Regions from separate parts of the Bacillus yunxiaonensis genome, predicted to be linked through region 3. Evidence: riboswitches for the same ligand, from Rfam matches in the RefSeq annotation. Region 3 holds a riboswitch; each other region holds the start of a gene.

Region 1 (4,729 bases), on a different contig from region 3:
GCCAGATGAAATGCGTGAAGAGTGCAAAAAGCAAAACATTCACTTATTCTAAAAAGAAAACAAGGGGTGCATGTGCATCCCTTGTTTCATTTAATTTACTGATACGAGAGGCTCAATTTTTGCCATAAATGATTCATGAAGTGCTTCCACACCTTTTACTAAGTTAAGACGATCAATAACTACAGAGACTTTAATCTCAGATGTACTTACCATTTTAATATGAATATTCTCTTCTTGTAATGTTGAGAACATTTGAGCAGCTACACCTGGATTGGACACCATACCTGATCCAACAATTGATACTTTCGCCAAATGATTTTCATATTCTACAGATTCATAGTGCATAGCCTCACGATTTTCTTCCAGTACCGCTAGTGTTTCTTTTAAGTCATTCGAATGAATAGAGAAGGATAAATGTACAGTTCCTTCATTTGTAATACTTTGAATAATAATATCTACATTAATATGAGCACTCGCTAATATAGAGAAGATTGTAGAAAGTTTTCCTTGGTGTAATCCTTTAATAGTTACGCGCGTAATATTGTCTTCAAATGCAATGCCTTTTACGATTGATTGTTGTTCCATGTTACATTCTCCCCTTACGATTGTTCCGTTTTCATGTTTCATACTTGAGCGAACTTCTAATATAACATTATGATTTTTCGCAAACTCTACCGCTCTTGGATGAAGTACACCAGCACCAAGGTTGGCAAGTTCTAGCATTTCATCATAGGAAATTTCATCTAATTTGTAAGCATCTTTTACAACTCGTGGATCAGTTGTATAAACACCTGTTACATCTGTGTAAATATCACATTTTTTTGCTTTTAATGCTGCAGCTAATGCGACTGCAGTTGTATCAGAACCGCCTCGACCAAGTGTTGTAATTTCTTGTTCTGCACTTAATCCTTGGAAACCGGCTACAACGACAATGGTTCCTTTTTGTAAATAAGATTGAATACGCTTTGTATTAATATCAGTAATTCTTGCGCTGCCGTGTACAGATTCTGTTGTAATACCTGCTTGCCAGCCTGTTAGTGAAATTGCAGCATAACCTTTCGCTTGCAGAGCCATTGTTAATAAAGAAATTGAAATTTGTTCACCTGTTGTAAGTAGCATGTCCATTTCTCGTTTACTAGGCTGATCAGTAATACCAGCAGCTAAAGATACTAATTCATCTGTACTATGTCCCATCGCGGAAACGACCGCTACAATTCCATGTCCCCTTTCATGTTCTTCAATGACTAAATCCGCAACATGCTGAATACGTTCGATACTTCCAACAGATGTACCACCAAATTTTTGAACAATAAATTCCATCATGAGAGCCCACTTTCAATTTAATATTGGTTAATAGATTAGGAAAAATGTTGTTAAACATAAGATGGGAAATATAGATCCCTTTCATTCCTGTAAGTTACCGAAAGTAAATAAAAAAACACCATCTCAAATAGGTGAGGATGGTGCTGTTACAGGAAAAGGGAAACAGAAAACGGAGCTAATAAAAAAACCGCCAAAAAAGAAGACGATCATAAAGAAACATGATCTCTCTTTTTTGTAGATAGCTCTTCATATATACACCGCTGTATATATGACAGTTCTGTTTCTATTCGAAAACAGCCCCAATTTATATGTTCAGAGAAACATATAAATTTCGGCAACTTTTCCTTTCTTCTAAACTCACTGACAATCCCTGTGTCTCCTTTAGAATACTCATAAAAGTTGCAACCTCTATCTCACGTCGTTCGGCGAGAGTAATTGGTTGTATGAAGTTGTTGGTAACATTTGTTCCATAGTAATCAAAAAGTTGGAAGAAATCAAGTAGGTTATAATTATTCGGAAAATTAAAACTATTTATCAACTTAATAATGTAAAGTCATTATATAGGTTACATAGATGATTAGAAAGGTCATTTTATCCCGCACTAACGAGTAGAAAAACTAGCTATCAATGGGAGAGAAAGAAAAAATATTGTAATAAAAAGATGATTAAAAGTTAGGAATTTTAAAAATAATTACATTTAAATGCTATAATAAAATGTATTATTTTCCTGTTTTAGGAAAGGAGGAAAGGTATGCAAGGAGAGATACAAAAACAAAGAAGTTCAAGTTATATAAGTAATTTATTATTACCTATTACAAAGTCACGTCATTTTACTTTTTTATGGATTGGACAACTCTTTTCAGTTCTTGGAAGTTCAATTACAATGGTCATACTTCCAGTGGTTGTATATACGCTAACAGGCTCAACAGTTGTTATGGGGATAACAATGACAATGTATATGCTTCCGAACGTGCTTATTTTACCGTTTTCTGGATTAATTGTAGATCGTCTTAACCGTGTTAAATTGATGTTACTTACTGATATTGTTCGGGGGATATTAATGACAACGCTAGCAACGCTCATGTTTACTGATACATTAACGATTCATATTTTATATGTATTGGTAGCATTGTATGGCCTGATGGAAGGGCTATTTCAACCAGCCTATTCAGCAGTTCGAGCAAGAGTATTTGTGCCGGAAATTCGGAATGCAGCTAATGCATTAACGCAAATGAGCAGCCAAGGTGTACGTTTAATTGGTCCAGCACTTGGGGGGATCATTGTTTCTATTGCATCAGCAGGTATAGGTTTTGGCTTAGATGCATTGACATATTTGCTCTCTTTTGCATGTTTATTATTTTTGAGAGATTTGACAGCAAAAAAAGCGCAAGACGAGGCAGATAATAAAGTGAACTTTAAAAAAGATTTCATTGAAGGAATTGTAGTATTAAAAAGCCATCCGTGGTTATGGATTACAATTTTAGCATTTTCGTTTATTAATATTTGTCACGCGGGTATTGTAGTCGTCTTAATTCCTTGGTTATTTAATATTCATCATCACTTTGAACCTTTTGTTTACGGCCTCGGAATGGCATTTTCTGGCGGAGGTGCTGTTGTTGCTGCTCTTATTTTTGGAGGGAAACAGAAGTGGCATAAACGTGGTTTATTGGCTTATGGTGGTGTTTTAATTAGTGGATTGGCGCTTTTAATAATGCCTTTTGTCTCATGGGCACCAGCATTAATTGGATTAATGGCTATTGAGGGGTTTGGCATTATGATTTTCGGCTTAATTTGGGAAACGAGTTTGCAAGAGCTTGTGCCGGAAGAAGCATTTGGTAGAGTTGTTAGTCTCGATATGCTTGGATCCTTTGCGCTATTACCGTTAGGGTATTTGATAGTTGGATGGTTGGCCAATATAATTGGTGGCATTTTGACTATCATCATTTTAGCGATTGCGGCTGTTGTAGTGGTTCTGATCGCTTTATCTGTTCCGAGTATTCGTCAATTTGATTGATCATCTCATCTACAAAAAGAGTAAGTTATGCCTCTTTTTATAGATGAATGTTTGTTAATATGTCCTTTCTGATTAAAATGATTAAAAAAGAAGAAATGCGTCATCATGTAGTGGCTTTAATGGGAAGTATGTAAAGTAGAAGAAATTCACCTAAGAAGAATGATAATTTAATATTTTATCGAGTAATGAATATAAGGTATTATCTGTTTTTATTCTTAATTAAATAAGAGGAGGTTCTTATGCAAAAATATATACTTCTTGCAAAGTTTACTCGTGAAGGAAATGTAAATATAAAAAATATTAGTGAACGTTTTTCTAACTTACATAAGAATTATGAACGATTTGGTGGACGTATTTTAACTGCTTATGCCATCGTAGGTGAATACGATATGGTTATTACTTTTGAAGCACCTGACACATTAGCAGTAAAGAAAATTGATTTAGCAGGAAAATTACCAGGAATGGTAGAAACAAAGATTTTTCCACTATTGGATATGGACGAATTTCAGCAACTAGTAATTGAAATCTAAGTTATAAGATATGGTGTTTTCTATTCAGGATTGATTTTATAATTTTTTACAAATTTATTCTAGCTATCCTTGATATCGAAGGCTAGCTTTTTTCATTTTTTTCATGTGAATGAAATGTCTCTTTTTCTAGTTGTATTTGTTTTTGTAGGAGGAGTTCTAGTATGATGTCAGCAGCGGCAAGGGCATTTCATACAGATGACAGGTATCTGTCTCTATTCATATGTATTATTGTTAATCATTGTTACTATTGCAGGGTATTTGAGTACATACTTGATTGGATAACAATCATCATTACATGATAATAGGGCTTTTTAAAGGAAGATGCCATTTTAAATGGTTAGTTAAATAAAAACGATCTTATTTCTATAGGAATTCGTTATATATAGCAATCCATAATCGTATAAGTATTGAGTGTAAGAAAGCGCAATTATAGGATGACATTAGAAACAACTTTCGAGTCAAATAACTATAAATATATGATAGTAATGTTAAAAATAAAAAAGAGTAAATTTTATTTTTACGATATAATTACATTATATAGAAAAATTGTATATTTCATAAAGGAGGAGTCGTTTTGTATGAAGATGGAGCATAAAAAGTTTGTGAAAATCGCTGCCAGCTTAGGGATTTCGACTTTTTTGTTAGCAGGATGTGCTAGTGATGATGAAGAACAAGATGTTTCAATTACAGATACTAATCAAAATCAAGATGTAAAAGATAGCAAGCAATGTCCACCTGAATCTAAAAATCAAGATAAGGAATGCTTTGAGAACCTTCCGCAAGAAGGACCTGTAAATAAAACTTCTTCTAATTATAATAATCAAACATATACAGACAATGGTATGAGCTGGGGGGGTATTAT
Region 2 (4,729 bases), on a different contig from region 3:
TCCCTATCGGTTCACAAAATTGAATTGTTATTTCCCCAAGAGAAAAACTTCCAAATACCGCATTCCACTCTTTATCTATTTTTGGTGTACTCATTTCTATTTGCAATAACTCTTCCCATAGTTTGCTTGTTTCATTTACATTATTAACAGCATAAAACACTGTTTTCATTCCAATTACATTATTGTCATGAAGTGAAATCGCTCCTTTTTTCTGTAAATCTGTTCTTCTATTTTGATCGGATTCACCCCACTCAATAAAAAACGGGAATCTAGGACCACTATCTTCCTGTTCAATGAATAGCATTTTCCAGCTTAATAGAGTACCATCTTCCCTTAAACGTTTTCCCTCAAACGGACCATTTATATGAAACCCCGTTTCCAACAACTTGTTAGCAAGCTCTTCCATATGTTCTGTACGCAGTGCAATTTGGATCATCCCTTCCCCTTTTTGCAACTTATGAACAGTTTGCTGAATGAGAGGATTCTCTGCTCTGTTTGCGACTTCATTGTTCTGAACAGCTAAAAACTCAATATACGCTAAATCAAAATAACATAAGCTATTATATGTCCCCCAATTCGTATGCTCTCCCCCTGGAACTGTATGAAATCCGAGTACCTTCATTTGATTTATTACATCAACTGGAGAGCATTGAACTACGTGAACAAGATGATCAAACTGTAACATCTTCTCACCATCCTTACTTTTATTATTTTTAGTGTATTACTTTTCATTTATTTCTTGCAATTCAAAATTTTAATAAAAACCCAGTTGATTTATATGATTAATGTGTATTATAATAAAAAAAATTAGAATATGATAAAGCTGATTGGAAAACCAAAGGCTCTTTTCTCACTAGAGAAAGGAGCCTTTTTTATTTTATCTTGCTATCTTTGGGGCAGTAACACTCCCTCCTTAAGATTTTGAGAAGTCAAAAGAGATAGATGGGAGATAACTGTCCGTAAAAACTTGATTGATTCAGCTAACCATTAGTAGAGGATAAAGAATCTCCACTGATGGAAATTTCGCTTTATTATAAACGGAGGTTTTAAACATGCAAAAATTAATTGTCTTTGCCATCATTGGTTTTTTTGCTCAACTCATTGATGGAGCTTTAGGAATGGCATATGGAGTAACGTCTTCCTCATTATTACTCATGTTTGGAATTGCACCCGCTGTTGCTTCAGCATCTGTTCATTTAGCCGAAGTTGTTACAACTGCCGCATCCGGCATCTCACATATCCGATTTGGAAATGTCGATAAATATACCGTTTCAAGACTGACATTACCGGGTGCAATTGGCGCTTTTGTAGGTGCTTGCTTTTTAAGTAACTTACCAGGAAATTTAATTAAACCGTACATTTCAATATTTTTATTCGCATTAGGTGTATATATCTTATTAAGATTTATTTTACAAAAACAAGTTGTTCAAACAAATAACAAACGTCTGTCTGGTAAGCAATTAATTCCACTTGGCCTTTTTGCAGGTTTTGTAGATTCAACAGGCGGTGGCGGCTGGGGACCTATTACTACTCCTGTTTTACTTGCACGCGGTAATGAAGCAAGAAAAGTTGTAGGTTCTGTAGATACGAGTGAATTTCCTGTCTCATTAGCTGCCACATTGGGATTTTTCATTTCTCTAGGCTGGGCACAGATCAGTTGGTTTTGGGTGTTTGCTCTTATGCTTGGCGGTATCATTGCAGCACCAATTGCTGCGTGGCTAGTACGAATTGTTCCTTCTTATTTACTTGGAGTACTTGTCGGAGGACTCATTATTTTCACCAATATCCGTACGCTATTAACAACTTTTAAAGTAAATCAAGATATAATATTTCTTTCTTACATTGCCATAGGTCTTGTCGTTACAATCGCACTTATTATTACGACTCGTAATCACTCACAACATACAAACAAAAAAATTGTATATAACAAACAAAAACAAGTTTCCCCATAAAGGGAAGCTTGTTTTTGTTTTAGTCTCCTCTTCTACAATATATTTTGTCGAAATTTATTTGTCTCAATTTTCTGTTAATTTTAAAGGATTTTTTGAAACATAATGCGAAACTATTGTATAACCTTTTTCATCAGGAGGTTACTTAATTACATATTTTTTAGGATCGGGACGAATTTTGAAAGCGCTTTTCTAAAATAACCATTCTATTTCTCTTTTTTTCTACAAAAAAATCCTTGCAATATTCTCAGAAAATCATTACAATTGCGATATATTAAAAATCATAGCAATAGAGAAATCCTCATCAATCCGATGAGGTAGAGGTTGCGGCTTTTATTAGTAGTCCGGACGAGACGCAGAGAACGTCAATAACTCCGAATGAAAGGAAAAGCTGCCGAAGTTTATACTTCTTCTCTGGAAGTATATGCTGGGGCTGTTTTCGAATAGGAACAGAACTGTCACGTTTACAAAATTACCGTGTAAGCGTGGGGCGCTATCTTAACGGAAGGTATGATGGGGTGGTTATTTTTGAAATGCTCCGCTAAAGTCCTTTAGCGGTTTTTTTTATTCCCCCCCCGCTCCTTCCTATCTTACAAGAAAAGGAGTGTTGAAAATGAACGGCGCAACTACAAAAGTTACCTCTACATCTACAAATCAATCTGCTCAAACACATGGCGAGCTAAAACGCGGATTGAAATCTCGCCATCTTACAATGATTTCACTTGGTGGTACAATCGGAACAGGTTTATTCCTAGCAAGCGGTGGTGTTGTCCACACGGCTGGTCCTGGCGGTGCTCTCGTCGCCTATGCTGCAATTGGTATTATGGTATATTTTTTAATGACAAGTTTAGCAGAATTAGCATCGTACATTCCTGTAGCAGGATCATTTAGCACCTACGCAACAAGATTTGTTGATCCATCTCTTGGGTTTGCATTAGGTTGGAACTACTGGTATAACTGGGCTATCACGATTGCTGCTGAACTCTCTGCAGTTACATTAATTATGAAATTTTGGTTCCCAAATACCTCTTCCCTGCTTTGGAGTGGAATTTGTTTAGCTATTATGTTCCTTTTAAATTATTTATCTGTCAAAGGATTTGGGGAAGCTGAATATTGGTTTGCACTTATTAAAGTTGTAACTGTTATCGCCTTTTTAATTGTCGGTTTTCTTATGATTTTCGGTATTATGGGTGGAGAGCCTGTTGGTTTTAAAAACTTCACAGTTGCAGATGCACCGTTTAGCGGCGGCTTCATGGCAATCATTGGTGTATTTATGGCAGCTGGATTCTCATTCCAAGGAACAGAATTATTAGGAGTTGCGGCTGGTGAAACTAAAGATCCACAACGCAGTATTCCAAAAGCAATTCGCAGCATCTTTTGGCGAATTCTACTGTTCTATATTTTAGCAATTCTTGTAATTGGTTTACTCATTCCATATACAGACAAAAACCTTGCAGCAAGTGATGTAACAGTAAGTCCATTTACACTTGTATTCGCAAAAGCAGGTGTTGCTTTTGCGGCATCTGTAATGAACGCCGTTATTTTAACAGCTGTTCTGTCTGCTGGTAACTCTGGTATGTATGCAGCATCACGTATGCTTTGGGATTTAGCAAACCAAGGTAAAGCACCTAAATTTTTAGGAAAACTAAATAGTCGTGGTATACCTGTAAATGCATTGATTGCAACATCATTAGTTGGATGTGCTGCTTTCTTAGCTTCTTTATTCGGTGATGGCGTGGTCTATGTATGGCTCTTAAATGCTTCTGGTATGTCAGGCTTCATCGCTTGGATCGGAATTGCAATTAGTCACTACCGTTTCCGTAAGGCATACATCGCACAAGGAAAAGATTTAAATGACTTACCATATAAAGCAAAATGGTTCCCATTCGGTCCTATCTTTGCATTTGCACTATGTTTAATCGTTATTCTTGGTCAAAACTACGGTGCATTTATGGGAAAATCTATTGACTGGAACGGTATACTCGTTTCATATATTGGCCTACCTCTTTTCTTAATACTTTGGTTAGGTTATAAATTTACAAAGAAAACAAAAGTCATTCCATTAGATAAATGTGAGCTTTAAAAATAACAACCTATCAAACCGTTTTATCAAGACCTAAATTCAAAAAAACTTAAAATATAAAGGCCCTAACATATTATATATGACTAATATGTTAGGGCCTTTTATTTTTAGTAATGATTTTTGAAACTGAATTCGAATAGTATTTTTCTCTAGTAAGTTGGGAGTTTTTGAACCAGAAAGATATATTTTTAACTATAAAACTATGACAAAATTTATCCGGGTTTCCTTTTTGCCTACTTGCTAAATTCAGCAAGTAAAATATTTTTAAAAGGATCAGGACTGTTAGCTCTACCCGTACTGTTCAAATTGACGGCCAACGTATGCTTGCCTCCAAGTGTACCTCCAGCAAGAGTAATAAACCCTGGAATACCACCTGTGTGTCCCCATATCGAGACACCGTTTGGAAGCTTAGTTTCATAGATTCCAAGACCATATCCATCGATTTCTGCTCTTCCTGTAGGAACTGTAGTAAGCATTTGTTTTAGTTGCTGTTCCTTCAGTAATTTGCCACCGAGCAAGGAAGAAAAGAATTTGTTTAAGTCGTCGGCAGTAGAAATCATATCTCCAGCCGAGCTAGCTATACTTGGGTTATAATAAGTAACGTCTTTTAGCTCACTTGCTCTGTCTGGTTGGAAATATCCACGGGCATGCTTAGTGCCTGGAATAACGCTTGAATTGCCAGGTAGGAATGTATTCG
Region 3 (4,729 bases):
ACGAAGAAACTTTGCATAATAATAGCCGCCTATACCAAGAAGAAAAAGGAAGCTATAAACTAGACTGCTTGCAATGCGCGCAAAGTACATCGTGATTTTTTTTAGATGTTGCTGAAAACGATCATTCCAAAGTGTTTCGATTGTCATTGAGATCCCCCCCTTTTTTATTGTAAACATAAGTAGGGGCTTCGTGCTACTTGTTAATGCGGGATAAATTCATTTTGAATATTTAACAGCCCATTGCTATACAGAATAAAAAAAGCAAGTTACCTTTCATTAGGCAACTTGCTTTTTTTGTTTATCTTTTTTCTCGTCACGTTTCATTAATGGATAGAAAGCAAAGCCAACTACAAATAATCCAATGCCAAGCAGGAATGTTTTCATATCAGAAGAGCCAGTTTTAATAACCCATAATGCATAAATAAGAGCAATAGCGGCAATGATTCCGTCCGTTATACGAGCACCTTTTTGATTTTCGTATGTTTCACCTGTCACAACAAGCTTAAGCTGGAAGATTGGAGAAACGAGGTATGGGATTAAATAGGCAAGGGTTGAAACGGTAATAACAAATGTATACGCCTGAGCAATTGTCCCGGATAGTGTTGAGAATAGGAATACTTGCGACATAATATTTGTTAAACGAAGCGAATGAATCGGGCTTCCTTTTTTATTGGTTTTTGTGAAGAAGGATGGAAAGAATCCTTCTTTTGCTGCTTGATATGGTACTTCTGAGCTTAATAAGATCCATCCAAGAATGGATCCAAATAAAGAAGTAAGTGCAAGCAGCGCCATTAATTTTCCGCCGTTATGACCCATTACTGCAGTTAATGCATCCGCTAATGGTCGTTCAGATGCTTGTAGTTTCTCTATATGAAGAACACCCATTGTTAAAATCGTAATCCCTAAATAAATACAAACTGTTAATAATAAACCAGTAACAGTAGCGCGTTTTACCGTTTTTGGTGAAACAGCACGATTGGATAATAATACAGCTGACTCAATGCCGATAAAGGCCCAAAGTGTTGTTAATGCTGCTAAGTTTACTTGTGATAGTAGTCCGTGTGAAACACCTTCTTTATCAATAATTGGTGTATACCATTGCCCAAGTTTAGAAGCTTGGAAGGCAAATAATGTCACAATGATGAAAAGAAGGAATCCTGTTATTTTCGTTGTTGTTGCTAAAAAATTTAATTTACCAGCACCGCTTATGCCGTTCGCCAAAATCATATGTGTACCCCATAATAAAATGGTACAAATGGAGAACGTAATCAATTTTCCAACTTCAATGTCGAAAGTTCCAATTGAAAACAATACGTGAGTATCTTTCATAATTGGGAAAAAGAGTGATAAATAACCAGCAAATGATGTAATGATGGCTACGTTGCTTGCCCAGTTTGCAACCCAGTAACCCCATACGATGCTAAAACCTGCCATTTTTTTCGTTTTTTGTGAAGAAAAGAGCGCATAGGCATGACTTTGCGGACCTGTTGTTAAATCAGGACGGCGAATCGCTAAATTACCGAAAACAAGAGCTAGCATTAATACGCCAAATCCTGTTGTTAACCAAGCTAATGTAACACCAAGAGGGCTAGCTGTTTGTGCTAATGTACTTGGAACCATGAAAATACCAGCTCCAACCATATTTCCAACTACAAATGCAGTAAGTACCCAAAAGCCCCATTTTTTTTGTTGCATAGAAATTACCTCCAAAATTAGTATAACCAAGTCAAGCGCGGAGATATGTATGTGTTTGAGATTCCAAACAAAACAAAAAAGCGCGTATATGTTCACGCGCTTTTCAATCTTATTAAGAAACCCACGGACATACCTCTCGATAGCTCTCCACAAGCAAAAAGCCTGTGACAGTCCTGCACTTATTCAATGCAGTCCCAGCAAGAAAGTACTGTGGATACTTCTTACTTCGGCAATCATTCCTTTCTGATTTGTTCAGCGATGCCACACATCTTCAAAATCATACTATTAATAATTGCAACCTCTACCTCACCGAGATACGAATGAGGATTTATTTATAAAGTTAACATAATCAAGGGTAACAAATGGCTTTTTATTCGTCAATGCAAATAAACATAATCAGATTATTATGAGAATAGGGTGTGTCTAAGATAATGAAACAACTTAAGGCTTCGCATCATATAATATGTATATAAAATGAGGGATAAAGCAAAGCTGCTATTACTGAGGTTTTTTTATCCTTCACTAATGGTTAGTTGAATTACGGGTAGCTTTATTTCCTTAAAACTTTGGTGGAAGTTTTACTGCCCATAAGTAGTGAGGTAAAGAGGGATAGCGGATGGAGAGCTGGTTTAAGAGAAACTGCTTTATATGCGGGAAGGAAATTCATAGGCACCAGGAGACAGATGCAATAGAGGAGTTAAAAAGGCAAAATGAAGAGCTCGCAGCTTCTTTAGAACGATGTATGAGACTACTCTATGATACACAAAAGAATGTAAGTAAAAAAACAGAAAAGAGTGCATTGCCGCCTCTTTTTTCATTAGGAGATAAGATAGAAGTATTTGATGGGGAGACACGTACAGAGGGGATCTTTATTGAGTGTACAAACGAATGGTTATATTGGGTTAACGTTGATTATAATCTAAACATTAGTCATATAAAAAGTGTAAAAAATATTATAAAAAAAGAGTCTATTCAAAAAGGGGTTTAAATAACTCTTTTTGAAATAGACTTTGCTTTTTTGTCCTAGGAGTTAGAACACTTTATGAGCAATTAGGAAACTTTACGAATGTTAATTGTATCTAAACTTGTAACATTGATATTAGCATGGCTGTCAACCCAGATTAGGAAGTTGCCTTGGAAGCGAATGAAAACACCTCGACCGTCAATTTCACGTCCAGCTGAAAAAACGCGGATTTTGTCGCCTTCTGTTAAGCCGTTTAATGTTGCCATGTGACCACCACCTCTCTATCAGAAGTTAATATATATATATGAAAATGATAGAGAATGTGTGCGAGAGAAATGTAGTGCTAGCAACATTTTTATAAAAGTGAGTAGAGAGCCTTTTTACTCATCCTTATAGAGTTACATTAAATTCAATACTGTTATTTTCTCACGTGTCATAGATTCAAGATTCTTACGAATACTTTGTGCGTCCGTTCATTTGAACAGAGCCATTTGCTAGGGTAAATGGCTTGTATTTCACCATTAGTCATATAAAAAAGAGCCTATTCAAAAAGGTTTTATATAACCTCTTTTGATATAGACTCGTCTTCTTTTAGTGAAGAGGATTTAGAATATTTTCTTTATAGGTAATTAGCAAATTTTACTAATGCTAATTGTATCTAAACTTGTAACATTGATATTAGCATGGTTGTCCACCCACACTAGGAAGTTGCCTTGGAAGCGAAGGAAAACACCTTGACCATCGATTTCACGTCCTGCTGAGAAAACGCGAATTTTGTCGCCTTCTGTTAAGCCGTTTAATGTTGCCATGTGACCACCACCTCTCTCTCAGAAGCTAATATATATATATGAAAAAGATAGAGAGCGTGTGATAAGAAAATGTAGTGTTAGTAACTATTTTTACAAAATATAAAGGTAAGTAGAAACTGTTTTTTACTTACCTTTATAGATTTACATTAAATTTAATCTTGTTATTTTTTCATGCGTCATAGATTCAAGACTTTTACGAATACCTTGTGCACCCACACTAGAGCTTAATAGTAAATGCTAATTGTCATGCTAAGTCCTCCTAAAAAATAGTGACTTGTAAGAGTGAGGTATATGGTGATTGTATGAGGTTTGAAAAAATCCAAAAGAACTATTTTTAAGAGCGATTTCTGGGACGTTCTTTTGCTTAATAATTGTTTTTCCATAAAAATGAAAAAACAATTGACAGAAAAGTCTTTAAAGTTATACAATTAAAAATGGAAAATAAAAGAAGAAGGAGGTGTGCGTGATGATTGTAATTGTAAATATGACTGGATCAGGTGTTTTACACAGTGAAAACAATAAATATCATCACGCAACCTCTACGGACAAATAACGCTTCTTTTTAGTTGAAAAGGAAAGCGTACGTTGCGTGTGTCGTGACGTACGCTATTATGCGTTTTTCGCATATCGTCAAAGCGACGGTATGCCTTTTTTTGTCTCTTTTTTTAGATTGTTCCTATACATTTGTATAGTTTCAATAAATAAATCAATTTGAGAAAGGAAGGAATGACGATGGAAAAGTATGAGGTGCGAATGGTAAAAACGGAGACGCTGGATAGTGGATAACAAGCCTATGTTTATACAACAACGAGAAGGGAGAGGTTATATTGTTTTCTGTATTACAAAAATTAACGTGGTTTTTTAAAACGCATTGGAAAAGGTATAGCATTGCCATTGTTTGTTTACTTCTTGTCAATGTGGTCGAGATTATTCCGCCAAAGTTAATTGGATTGGCAATTGATGATATAAAAGCCGGAGATTTAACAAACGCAGGGATTATGAAGTATGTAGGAATGTTACTTGGTGCAGCGGCTACTGGTTATGTACTTTCTTATGTGTGGCAATATCATTTATTTGGCGGCGCATTTGTGCTTGAAAAAACGATGCGTTCCAAATTTATGGGGCATTTGCTGAAAATGACGCCAACTTTCTATCAGAAAAACCGTACAGGCGACTTAATGGCAAGGGCAACGAACGATTTGAAAGCTATTGCCATGACAGCTGGATTTGGTATTTTAACGCTCGTTGATTCGAGTTTATA
Region 4 (4,729 bases), on a different contig from region 3:
AGAATTGTCGTATAATCCTTCCTCTTTTAATCTTGTAACAAAATGTTTCAGTGCTTCATCTGTATAACGTACAGTTGGAAAATAACGATTTACAACGCCGCTTTCCGAATTGTATTCATTAATGAATCGATCTTCCGATTCTAGTAAAAAAGGAAAGTGATTTGTTAATGTAATGAATTTTGTATAGAAAGGCTGTGGTAAAGATTTTAATTTTGAGATAGATTGCTCAAAAAATTCTTTATCTTTCAATCCCCAACCAACAGACATCTGTTCTGCATTTGTATAGTCTTGTAAGTTAAAATAGCGATCATATCCGAGTGCAGGGTACATCAAATCACGATTCCAAAATGTTTTATCATTTGAATGAAATACAGCAGAGTAATATCCATATTTTTTGAGTTGCTCTGGTGTAGCTGTATATTCATTATTAGCATGTGTGAAGAAAACAGAGCCACGATCAAGTGGGTATAAAGAGTTTTCAATAATAAACTCAGCGTCCGATGTTTTCCCTTGTCCAGTTTGATGATAAAAGTTATCGAAATAATAGCTATCTTTAATGAAGCCATTTAAAAATGGTGTAATTTCTTTTCCGTTTATTTTTTGGTTGATGACAAAACTTTGTGTGGATTCCATTGAAATTAAAATAACATTCTTATCTTTTGCCACACCGAATAATTCTTTGTTTTTTTGTCTATCTTTTGTTTTTACGTAGTTATCAATTTCAGAAAATCTATCTCCGCTTGCAAAGACACGCTGAGCAGAAGATTTCGATTGCAGTGCAATATCATAAACATGATAAGTATACAAACCAAGATTTTTCACAACTGTTTGGCGATCAAATGAATGTGAAAAAAGTTGCGGCTTATAAATAACTGAAATAACCATTTGTAAAGCTAATGCTGCTGTTACACCGCTAAAAAACGTTCGTTTCTCTTGCCGAGATAGAGGAGTAGTATCACAAAAATTAGGGAATTTACGAGATAAAATGGTTAAAATAATTACATCAGCAAATAAAAGAAGTGTTTTATACGTAAATAGTTCTTTAATACTTGTCCCTAAATCAGCCATATTATTTGTTTGAAATAATACAGGAAATGTTACAAAATCATCATAAAATCCATAAAACATAGCATTGCCAAATAAAATAAAGGATAGCACGATACTAATACTGATAATGATGCGGTTTCGATGTTTTGTTGCTAATAAAGCGAAACCGAAAAATAATAGTAATGAAGCTAATGGATTAAAGAACAACATAATTTGTTCGAAAGCGTTATCAATTTTCATATCAAAAGCTAACTTGTATACAATATATGTTTTGATCCATAACAAGACGACAGCTATGAGAGCAAATCGTACTTTTGGAAACAAACGTTGTACCATAACGGGCTCCTCCTACTACCTACAAGTAACCGCCTCTTTTACGTATATGACCGGCTACAAATCTATATGTTTTTTTACTATGTGTACTATTATATAAAAACATAGCGAAATTGTGGATGATTTTCTAACAATTGGATAGAAAAAGAAGAGAAGGATAAAATAAAGGCATTGATTGAAAGATGGAGGAGTACCATGAAGAAAATATGTTGTTTTATATTAAGTTGTTTCATTTTACTTGGAAATCCAGCTTCTTTCTCTGCTGAGCATGAGCCGTTATTACTAGAAGATGCCCTCTATTCCGTGCTGTTTCCGAGAATAAATGAAGCAATTCAAAAACATTATGGAAAACAAAAGCCGTATGACTGTCCTAAAATTGTTAGTATGAAAAAAATGTACAGCGGTACATATTTGTTTCGGACATCTATCGAAATAATTAAATATGAGCCAGGAACAGGGGGGAGAAAGCTTCCCCCCTTTGAAAAAGTAACGATTACATTTGATAATGATAGTGGCGAGTGGACTGTGAAAAATATAGATGTAAAGCGCTTACCAGATGATACGAAAATTAATTGTCGTAAACCGATTTAAAAAAAAGTGTTTGACAAATAAATTAGTCATTTGTTATTGTTAATAGCAACAAAAAGATGCTTGAAAATTAAATAGACTTACCTCATCTACACTCGAAGGTAGAGGCTGCGATAATCAAAAGTAAACTATGGGAAATAAAGTGGTATTCATGATCATAGGTTGAAAGGGGTTATCGCCGAAATATATGAATGACCACTTCATTCATATATTGGGACTGCATTGAATAAATGTAGTACTGTCATAAGTATTTTGCTTATGGAGAGCTATTAGGAGATGTTTGATGCGGTTTCTTATTTGAGAAAATAACAATACATTTATTTTTTCGTCATAGATTCTTCCGATAAGAAACGCGTGTGAACATTGTTCCGCGCGTTTTTTGTTTATATAAATTAGGAATAATAGTAAAAAATAAGAAATATAATAGAGGGTTTTGCGAAAACAAGGGAGGAATTCACATGTATTTACACGGCACAAGCCGCATTAATGAGCAAGGACACTTAGAAATTGGGGGCTGCGATGCTACTGAACTTACAAGAACATATGGGACACCACTTTATGTTTACGACGAGACAGCAATTCGTGAGAAATGTCGTGCATTTCATCGTGCATTTAGGGAAAGTGGGTTCTCTTATCAAGTAGCGTATGCAAGCAAAGCGTTCTTGTGCATGGAAATGTGCCGGTTAGCTGCCGAAGAAAATATGTCGCTAGATGTTGTGTCTAGCGGAGAACTATATACGGCGTTGCAAGCGGGATTTCCAGCAGAGCGCATCCATTTTCATGGTAATAATAAAACAGAAGAAGAAATAAGAATGGCATTAGAAGCTAATATCGGCTGCTTTGTTGTAGATAATTTTTTTGAACTAGAAGTATTGCATGATTTAGCGAAAGAATACGAGCAAGTTGTGAATATCTTGCTTCGTGTGACGCCAGGAGTAGAAGCGCATACACATGAATATATTACAACAGGTCAAGATGATTCTAAATTTGGTTTTGGTATTTCAACAGGGCATGCATCACAAGCGGTAAAAAGTGCATTAGAAAAATCAAACTATCGTATATTAGGAATTCATTCCCATATCGGATCGCAAATATTTGAGACGGCAGGATTTGTTCGTGCAATTGAGGTGCTTCGTAATTTCTTGGAAACAGTGAGAAAAGAAATGAACTATGTAGCGCCAGTACTAAATGTAGGAGGCGGTTTCGGAATTCGCTATACGGAAGGGGACACGCCACTTGTCCTTGGTGAATATGTGAAAGCTGTGACGGATGCGGTACGCGAGCAGTTTACAGTATGCGAATATCCCCTTCCAGAAATTTGGATGGAACCAGGTCGTAGTATTGTTGGAGATGCAGGAACAACGCTGTATACAGTAGGAGCGATTAAAGATATTCCAGGCATCCGTAAATATGTATCGGTTGATGGAGGGATGACAGATAATCTTCGCCCAGCACTTTATGGAGCTCGTTATGAAGCATTGCTAGCAAATCGTGCGAATGAATCTGCCGAAGAGGTTGTTTCAATTGCGGGAAAATGTTGTGAAAGTGGGGATATGCTCATTTGGGATGTAAAGCTTCCAAAAGTTGTTTCTTGTGATCTCTTAGCTATCTCTTGTACAGGGGCATATGGTTATTCAATGGCAAATAATTATAATCGTATTCGTCGCCCGGCAGTGGTGTTTGCGAAAAATGGAAAATCGCAAGTTGTTGTAGAGAGGGAATCGTATGAAAATATTATTGGAAACGATCGCATACGTGTGAAGGAACTTGTATGAATACACCCTCGTTTAGTTGAAGTAGGAGTTGTTTAGATGAACTACTCCTTTTTTATCCCGCTATTCGCGGGCTGTAAGACCCCACCTCAAAATGGAGAGCGAATCGTTGTCCAGCTCTAGCGGCTAGAATCTCCGATCGTTTCGCCCCCTCGTACGAGGCAAAAAGCCCCTCTATGTCGGGTGCTCCAACGTCCTGCGATTCTGGGCGAGCCGCTTCCGCTTTTCTACAGAAGATAGATGGGGAATAACTGCTGGCATGTGCCTGATTGGGCAGGCTTTCTATCAGTGGGGGATAAAGAAATCCTCCACTGATGAAAGTTTCACTTTATAATAAATAAAATTTATCGGAAAACTAGGATTGAAAAAAATCAGAATTGTGATAAAATACAAATATAATTCTTATCAAGAGTGGCGGAGGGAACTGGCCCGACGAAGCCCGGCAACCTACTTTATAGGAGTAAGGTGCTACTTCCAGCAAAATGGCATCCATTTTGAAAGATAAGGTAGATACGTTACCGGAACAGTCTTTTCGAAATGGGAAAGATTTTTTTTATGAAAAAAGGGGGGCTGTTCGTGGGAGTACGCGGACAATTTGAAGAAGTAGCAAGTAAAATTCAATCTATGCTTACTGATATGAAATATGGTTCGATTACAATTGTTGTGCAAGATGGTAAAGTGATTCAGCTTGAAAAAAGTGAAAAAGTACGTTTAAAATAAGCACGCTGACTAGAAAAACTAGAGGCGGCTTTAATCTATTTCTATAGATTAAAGCCGCCTTTTTGTATGGGTGTTGTGAAGGGGGAGAACGATGTTAACGTACGAAACATGGCAAGATAATTTTGTTTCATTTCAGGAAGACGACGAAACGAAAGGCGCTTTGGCAGCAATACGCTGGGCATATGAACATTATGATCAGGATATTGTTTATGCATGCAGCTTTGGAATAGAAGGAATGGTTTTATTGCATGTGATTAACCAAGTAAATC

What was found. Region 3 has a riboswitch for lysine ahead of WAX78_RS17965 (amino acid permease). Riboswitches for the same ligand answer to the same signal wherever they lie in the genome.
Region 1: another riboswitch for lysine. It lies ahead of WAX78_RS14740 (aspartate kinase); the one in region 3 lies ahead of WAX78_RS17965 (amino acid permease).
Region 2: another riboswitch for lysine. It lies ahead of WAX78_RS03490 (amino acid permease); the one in region 3 lies ahead of WAX78_RS17965 (amino acid permease).
Region 4: another riboswitch for lysine. It lies ahead of lysA (diaminopimelate decarboxylase); the one in region 3 lies ahead of WAX78_RS17965 (amino acid permease).

Annotation. Positions count from the first base shown of each region.
Region 1 is NZ_JBAWSV010000004.1:511,914-516,642, forward strand. It holds gene asnA (aspartate--ammonia ligase) at 1-52, shown strand, start outside; gene WAX78_RS14740 (aspartate kinase) at 91-1,320, opposite strand; lysine riboswitch at 1,555-1,742, opposite strand; gene WAX78_RS14745 (MFS transporter) at 2,075-3,337, shown strand; gene WAX78_RS14750 (GYD domain-containing protein) at 3,577-3,867, shown strand; gene WAX78_RS14755 (hypothetical protein) at 4,446-4,729, shown strand, end outside.
Region 2 is NZ_JBAWSV010000001.1:699,335-704,063, forward strand. It holds gene WAX78_RS03480 (VOC family protein) at 1-685, opposite strand, end outside; gene WAX78_RS03485 (sulfite exporter TauE/SafE family protein) at 1,053-1,952, shown strand; lysine riboswitch at 2,260-2,453, shown strand; gene WAX78_RS03490 (amino acid permease) at 2,563-4,032, shown strand; gene WAX78_RS03495 (serine hydrolase domain-containing protein) at 4,266-4,729, opposite strand, start outside.
Region 3 is NZ_JBAWSV010000006.1:117,602-122,330, forward strand. It holds gene WAX78_RS17960 (ABC transporter permease) at 1-147, opposite strand, end outside; gene WAX78_RS17965 (amino acid permease) at 277-1,695, opposite strand; lysine riboswitch at 1,828-2,007, opposite strand; gene WAX78_RS17970 (hypothetical protein) at 2,312-2,683, shown strand; gene WAX78_RS17975 (hypothetical protein) at 2,746-2,925, opposite strand; gene WAX78_RS17980 (hypothetical protein) at 3,289-3,468, opposite strand; gene WAX78_RS17985 (ABC transporter ATP-binding protein) at 4,296-4,729, shown strand, end outside.
Region 4 is NZ_JBAWSV010000004.1:202,533-207,261, forward strand. It holds gene WAX78_RS13160 (LTA synthase family protein) at 1-1,383, opposite strand, end outside; gene WAX78_RS13165 (DUF3888 domain-containing protein) at 1,576-1,971, shown strand; lysine riboswitch at 2,063-2,245, shown strand; gene lysA (diaminopimelate decarboxylase) at 2,427-3,743, shown strand; SAM riboswitch class I at 4,140-4,248, shown strand; gene WAX78_RS13175 (YezD family protein) at 4,317-4,460, shown strand; gene WAX78_RS13180 (phosphoadenylyl-sulfate reductase) at 4,552-4,729, shown strand, end outside.